Linked DNA regions of Ruminococcus sp. HUN007. The protein of the gene in region 1 interacts with the protein of each later gene in a pairwise test. Links are inferred from orthologs where the notes say so. Each region holds a gene or a part of one and is shown on either strand. Other genes may lie near its edges. The genes, in order: CC97_RS13015 and ribD.

The links.
Region 2: the proteins of CC97_RS13015 (region 1) and ribD interact in binary tests that used the Escherichia coli proteins (3 or more experiments, as listed by UniProt). The link is inferred for Ruminococcus sp. HUN007 from one-to-one orthologs.

What each region holds. Positions count from the first base shown.
Region 1 is NZ_JOOA01000002.1:2,025,489-2,028,816, forward strand. What follows is about bases 276-3,274. They hold CC97_RS13015 (acetyl-CoA carboxylase biotin carboxylase subunit), read left to right. Parts: upstream 276-1,101; coding sequence 1,102-2,448; downstream 2,449-3,274. Other genes in these bases: accB (acetyl-CoA carboxylase biotin carboxyl carrier protein), read left to right, coding at 276-635; fabZ (3-hydroxyacyl-ACP dehydratase FabZ), read left to right, coding at 651-1,082; accD (acetyl-CoA carboxylase, carboxyltransferase subunit beta), read left to right, coding at 2,483-3,274. In the rest of the region: fabF (beta-ketoacyl-ACP synthase II), read left to right, coding at 1-137; more of accB, read left to right, coding at 153-275; more of accD, read left to right, coding at 3,275-3,328. UniProt on the Escherichia coli protein: This protein is a component of the acetyl coenzyme A carboxylase complex; first, biotin carboxylase catalyzes the carboxylation of the carrier protein and then the transcarboxylase transfers the carboxyl group to form malonyl-CoA.
Region 2 is NZ_JOOA01000002.1:2,302,547-2,305,702, forward strand. The notes cover bases 34-2,860. They hold ribD (bifunctional diaminohydroxyphosphoribosylaminopyrimidine deaminase/5-amino-6-(5-phosphoribosylamino)uracil reductase RibD), read left to right. Parts: upstream 34-811; coding sequence 812-1,909; downstream 1,910-2,860. Other genes in these bases: CC97_RS14325 (zinc ribbon domain-containing protein), read left to right, coding at 100-552; ribE (riboflavin synthase), read left to right, coding at 1,911-2,576; CC97_RS14345 (bifunctional 3,4-dihydroxy-2-butanone-4-phosphate synthase/GTP cyclohydrolase II), read left to right, coding at 2,749-2,860. In the rest of the region: more of CC97_RS14345, read left to right, coding at 2,861-3,156. UniProt on the Escherichia coli protein: Converts 2,5-diamino-6-(ribosylamino)-4(3h)-pyrimidinone 5'-phosphate into 5-amino-6-(ribosylamino)-2,4(1h,3h)-pyrimidinedione 5'-phosphate.

The DNA.
Region 1 (3,328 bases):
ACAAAGTGCCTGATGAAGAATGCGACCTTTTCTACTGCACTGAAGGCAATATAAAGACAGATATAAAGGCTGCCATTTCCAATTCACTCGGATTCGGCGGTCACAACGCGACCCTGTGCTTCAAGTCAGTAAAATAATCGTTGGAGGACGTTATGGCAGATAACAGAATTTGCAGTCTCACATTTGCTGAGATCAAAGAACTTGCGGAACTCGTTTCCGACAAAAAACTTGGTAGAATAGAAATCAAAAACGGTGACAGCTCGATCCTGATCGAAGACAAGAAGCTTCCTCCGGTTCCTCCTGTAATACCGTCCGCTTCACCGGTAACAGCTGCAGTGCAGACAGCAGCAGCTCCGGCAGTTCAGAACACTGAAACCAGACCGGCTGATGAAAAGATCACAGGCAACGTAGTAAAAGCACCTATCGTAGGTACATTCTACGCTTCACCTTCACCGGACAAGCCGGCATTTGTTAAAGTCGGAGACCACGTTAAGAAAGGCGATGTAATATTCATAGTTGAATCAATGAAGCTCATGAACGAGATTCAGAGCGAATTTGAAGGAACTGTTGAACAGATACTCGTTGAAAATGCATCAGCGGTCGAATACGATCAGCCGATCATGATCATAAAATAAAAAGGGGATAATGATATGAGCATACTTATGGATCAGGAACAGATCAAGGAAGTAATTCCTCACAGAGATCCGTTTCTTCTCATAGACGAAATAGTAGAAATGGAACCGGGCAAAAGAGTCGTAGCAAAGAAATACATCAAGGCTGACGATTTCTGGTTCCGCGGTCACTTTCCGGAAAAGCCTGTAGTACCGGGCGTTCTCATCATTGAAATGCTTGCACAGGCAGGAGCCGTTTCAATGCTTTCACTCGACGAGCACAAGGGCAAAATAGGCTTCCTCGGCGGAGTTGACAAGGCAAAGTTCAGAAGAATGGTAGTACCGGGCGATGTTCTTACACTTGAAGTTGAGATCATCAAGATAAAGGGACCTGTCGGTGTAGGCAAGGCTGTTGCCCACGTTGACGGCGAAAAAGCTGTTACTGCCGAGATCTCCTTTGTTTTAAAATAATTTTATGGAGCATAACAGAATGTTCAGAAAAATATTGATAGCAAACCGCGGCGAGATCGCTGTCAGGATCATAAGAGCCTGCCGTGAACTCGGCATCCGCACAGTTGCAGTATACTCAACAGCAGACAAAAGCTCGCTTCATGCACAGATCGCAGATGAAGCAGTGTGCATTGGTCCTGCTGATTCATCAAAGAGTTACCTGAATATTGAAGCTATAATCTCAGCCTGCATGATCACAGGTGCTGACGCTGTTCACCCGGGATTCGGCTTCCTTTCGGAAAATTCAAAGTTTGCAAGAATATGCGAAAAATGCGGCATAACATTTATCGGCCCTTCACCTGAATCCATCGACATGCTCGGTGACAAGGCAAATGCAAAAAAGACCATGGAAGATGCCGGCGTACCGGTAATTCCGGGATCAAAGGGCGAAATAAAAACACTTGACGAAGCACGTGAACTTGCCGAAAAGATCGGTTACCCGGTACTTATAAAAGCTGCTGCAGGCGGCGGCGGACGCGGTATCAGAATAGTTAACAATTCAGAGGAACTCGAAGCCCAGATAACCGCAGCAAAACAGGAATCACTGAATTTCTTCAGTGACGATGCAGTTTATCTCGAAAAATTCATCGAACGTCCGCGTCACGTTGAAATACAGATCGTTGCTGACAAAGCAGGTCACGTTGTACACCTCGGTGAACGTGACTGCTCTCTCCAGAGAAGACACCAGAAAGTTATCGAAGAGAGCCCGAGCCCTGTAATGACGGAAGAACTCCGTGCAAAGATGGGCAAAGCGGCAGTTACAGCTGCAAAGGTAAGCAATTACTACAATGTAGGTACAATAGAATTTCTTGTGGACAAGAACGGTGACTTCTACTTCATGGAAATGAACACAAGAATTCAGGTAGAGCATCCGATAACCGAATTCGTTACAGGTGTTGACCTTGTAAAGACACAGATAAAAATAGCAGCCGGAGAAGATCTTGGTTTCACACAGGACGACATAAAACTCAGAGGTCACGCTATCGAATGCCGTATCAACGCTGAGTGCCCTGAAAAGAACTTCAGGCCTTGTCCGGGCGTTATAACAGCACTCTACACACCGGGCGGTCCGGGCGTCAGAGTTGACAGTGCTGTCTACCAGGGTTATGCGATCACTCCTTACTATGATTCCATGATCTCAAAGCTTATCGTATACGGAAACACACGCGAGGAAGCTATAAAGAAAATGTCATGGGCACTTTCCGAATTCATAGTAGGCGGGATCGATACAAACATCGAATTCCAGCTTGATCTCATCAGAAATGAGACCTTCGGCAGCGGAGCCTACGATGTTGGTTTTATCGAAAAATTTCTTGAACAGAGATAAGTAAGCCACGGCTTGCAAAAAGGAGTCATAAAAGATGTTTGAAGATATCTTTCAGGTTGTAAAGACAAGATTTAACGGCAACAGGGAAAAAGAACAGGATGTCGTTTCAGATACGACTATTCCTGAAAACATCATTTTCAAGTGTCCGCGATGCAGGACAACACTTTTTGAAGATGACTATATCCGAAACAACAAGGTTTGTCCTTCATGCAACTATCACGGAAGACTTTCAGCGAGGGAAAGGATCAGGATCACGGCTGACAAAGGCAGTTTCACTGAATTTGACAAGGACATGATCAGCAAAAACCCTATCGAATTTCCGGGATATGAAAAGAAACAGGAAGCGCTGCGCTCCCAGACAGGCCTCAGTGATGCTGTTATAACAGGTGAATGCCGTATAAGAAAGATAAGGGTAGTTATTGCGGTAATGGATGCATCCTACATGATGGCTTCAATGGGAAGCGTTGTCGGTGAAAAGATAACACGCGCCATTGAATATGCGACCGAAAACAAACTTCCGTTTATAGCATTTACAGCATCAGGCGGTGCAAGAATGCAGGAAGGTATGGTCTCGCTCATGCAGATGGCCAAGACCTCAGGTGCCGTTGCAAGACACGGTGATGCAGGACAGCTTTACATAACAGTCCTCACAGACCCTACCACAGGCGGTGTTACAGCCTCTTTTGCATCGCTCGGCGACATTATCATTGCTGAGCCGAAGGTGCTTGTAGGATTCGCCGGCAGACGTGTTATCGAGGGAACTATAAAGCAGAGACTTCCTGACGATTTCCAGCTTGCTGAATTCCAGCTTGAAAAGGGATTTGTTGACATGATTGCTGAGAGAAAAAAGATGAGAAGCGTACTTTCACATCTTATGATA
Region 2 (3,156 bases), 280 kb from region 1 along the record:
ATTGACATTGACTTAAAAAAAGTTTAAAATTATATTTAAGGATTATTTTTAACCGGATACCCGTCTGGTGATCAAATATAACTACAGGAGGATGAAAAAATGGGATTTTTAGAAAAAGTAGGCGGATTCGCTGGCAAGGCAGGAGAAAAGATTTCAAAGGCTGCAACAGGTGCAGCTGACAAGTCAAAGCTTCTCGCTGAAAAGGCAAAGCTCAAGAGCCACATCAGCACAGAAAACTCAAACATCAGCAAGGCTTACACAGAGCTTGGCAAAAAGTATTTTGAAATATTCGGTCAGAATCCGGCAGAGGATTTTGCTGAAATAGTAGGTAAGATCAACGATGCTAACGCACACATCGCTGAACTCCAGCAGCAGCTCGCAGCACTCGACGTTGAAACAACATGTCCTAAGTGCGGAGCTTCTATCAGAAAGGATCAGCAGTTCTGTCAGGCATGCGGCGCAAAGATGGAAAGCTTTGTTGACGTGGAACCTGAAGATGTTTCAGTAGTTGTTGAAGCTGATGAAACTGCATCAGAAGATACTGAGATCTGAGTTTCCCTTGACTAAGTGAAATAAATATGTTAAACTGATATTATAAAGCTTCAGGGTAGTGTGTGATTCATGACCGGCGGTAAAGTCCGCGAACCTCTTTGAAGAGGCCGATCCGGTGAAATTCCGGGACCGACGGTAAAGTCCGGATGAAAGAAGCAGCAGTTTTATGTGGCCTGAACGGCCGCAGATATGCATAGTTTTTCAGAGTACCCTGTAAAAAGCAGGGTACTTTTATTTTTTTACGAAAAGAGTGTTTGCCTTGTCAGAACATGAAAAATATATGAAAATGGCAGTCGAACTTGCTAAGGGCGGCACCGGTTTTGTTTCTCCGAATCCTCTTGTGGGAGCAGTTGTCGTGAAGAACGGCCGCATTATCGGCTGCGGCTATCACCGGAAATACGGCGAGCTTCACGCTGAAAGGAATGCGTTTGCAGCCTGCACCGAAAGTGCTGAAGGCGCAGACCTTTACGTAACGCTTGAACCGTGCTGTCATTACGGCAAAACCCCGCCGTGTACCGAGGCAGTCATCGAAAACGGTATTAAGCGTGTTTTCATCGGCTCACCGGATCCTAATCCGAAGGTTGCCGGAAACGGAGTTGCCATACTGCGCAAGCACGGCATCGAAGTTATTGAAGGCGTCCTTAGGGAAGAGTGCGATGCGCTCAACGACATCTTCTTCCACTACATCACAACCGGTACGCCTTACGTTATTCTCAAGTATGCCATGACGGCAGACGGTAAGATCGCAACACATACCGGTGCGTCGAAGTGGATCACATCTGAGGAATCGCGTGATCATGTTCAGCATACCAGAAAACGTGTTTCGGCTGTTATGACCGGGATCGGCACCGTACTTGCGGACGATCCGCTTCTTACCTGCAGGCTTGAAGATGCCGGCGTACATTCACGTGTCATCTGCGACAGCCGGCTGCGCATACCGGCCGACAGCCGGATAATGAAAACAGCATCATCCGTACCGACCTACATTGCCACAGTAAGTGACGATGCCGAAAAGAAGGAGGTTCTCGAAAATCTCGGGGCGGTAATAATAAAAACTCCTTCCGCGGACGGAAAGGTCGATCTTGAATATCTCATGAAACAGCTTGCTTCGGAATACAGAATCGACAGCATCCTGCTCGAAGGGGGAGCCGAACTTGCATGCAGCGCTCTTGAAGCGGGTATTGTAAACAAGCTTCAGGTCTACATCGCACCGAAGATATTCGGCGGTGCAACAGCCAGATCTGCCGTCGGCGGTATCGGCGTTGACTATCCGGATAAGGCCTTCATGCTCTCCGATCCGGTAATAAGCACTATCGGCAGTGACATTCTCATTGAATACAGCGTCGGGGGTGAGTAGCTTGTTTACGGGTATAATTGAAGAAAAGGGAACAGTGGCAAACGTTAAAAAGGGAAACGTGTCATCCCGTATCACCTTCAGGGCTTCCGTTGTGCTTGAAGACATTCACGAGGGCGACAGTATTGCCGTGAACGGTGTGTGCCTTACCGCTACTGATATTACGGCAGACACATTTACTGCCGACGTCATGGCCGAGACCATGCGCCGAAGTTCCCTCGGATCCCTGCGTGCAGGCGACGAGGTCAACATGGAACGCGCCATGCTCTGCGGCGGCAGGTTCGGCGGGCACATCGTTTCCGGACATATTGACGGTACAGGAACAATCGCTTCCATGAAGCGCGAGGAAAATGCCGTCTGGGTGAAAATTTCTGCTGACAGTTCACTGCTCCGCTACATAGTCGAAAAAGGATCCGTTGCTCTCGACGGAATCAGTCTTACAGTAGCGGCAGTTACCGACAGTAATTTCAGTGTGTCCGTCATTCCCCATACAGGATCTGAGACCACACTTCTTTCAAAAAAGCCGGGTGACCGGGTAAATATTGAATGCGATATGATAGGAAAATATGTAGAAAAACTTTTAGGATCAAACCAGGTTGAAACCGGACAGGTGGTTGACAACAAAACCGGTATTACCTCAGAATTCCTTGCCCGGAACGGTTTCATGTGATGGTTGTAAACCTCTTTTCATGAACGAAAATCCGGTTTACAACCTTACGGATTCAACCTCCTGCAACCCGTTTCCTCTGCCAAAGCCGGCTCCGTGCTGCGCTTAAGTGAGGACACGGGAAACAGCAGATCAAATTATGATAATCTATTTACGAAAGGAAAATCACTCATAAATGTTTAACTACAATACTATCGATGAAGCACTCGAAGAACTTCGTGCCGGAAAAATAATTCTTGTTACCGATGATGCTGACAGGGAAAATGAAGGCGATTTCATCTGTGCAGCGCAGTTCGCCACACAGGCTAACGTCAATTTTATGGCTACCCACGGAAAAGGCCTTATCTGTATGCCGATGAGCCATGAATACACTTCAAAGCTCGGCCTTTCACAGATGGTGAAGAACAATACGGATAATCACTGTACGGCTTTTACGGTTTCCATTGACCATAAGGATACCACGACCGGTATTTCGGCAGCTGAGCGTTCAGTTACTGCAATGAAATGTACCGACGATGACGCCAGACCGCAGGACTTCCGCAGACCGGGACACATGTTTCCTCTTGAAGCAAGACCGGGCGGC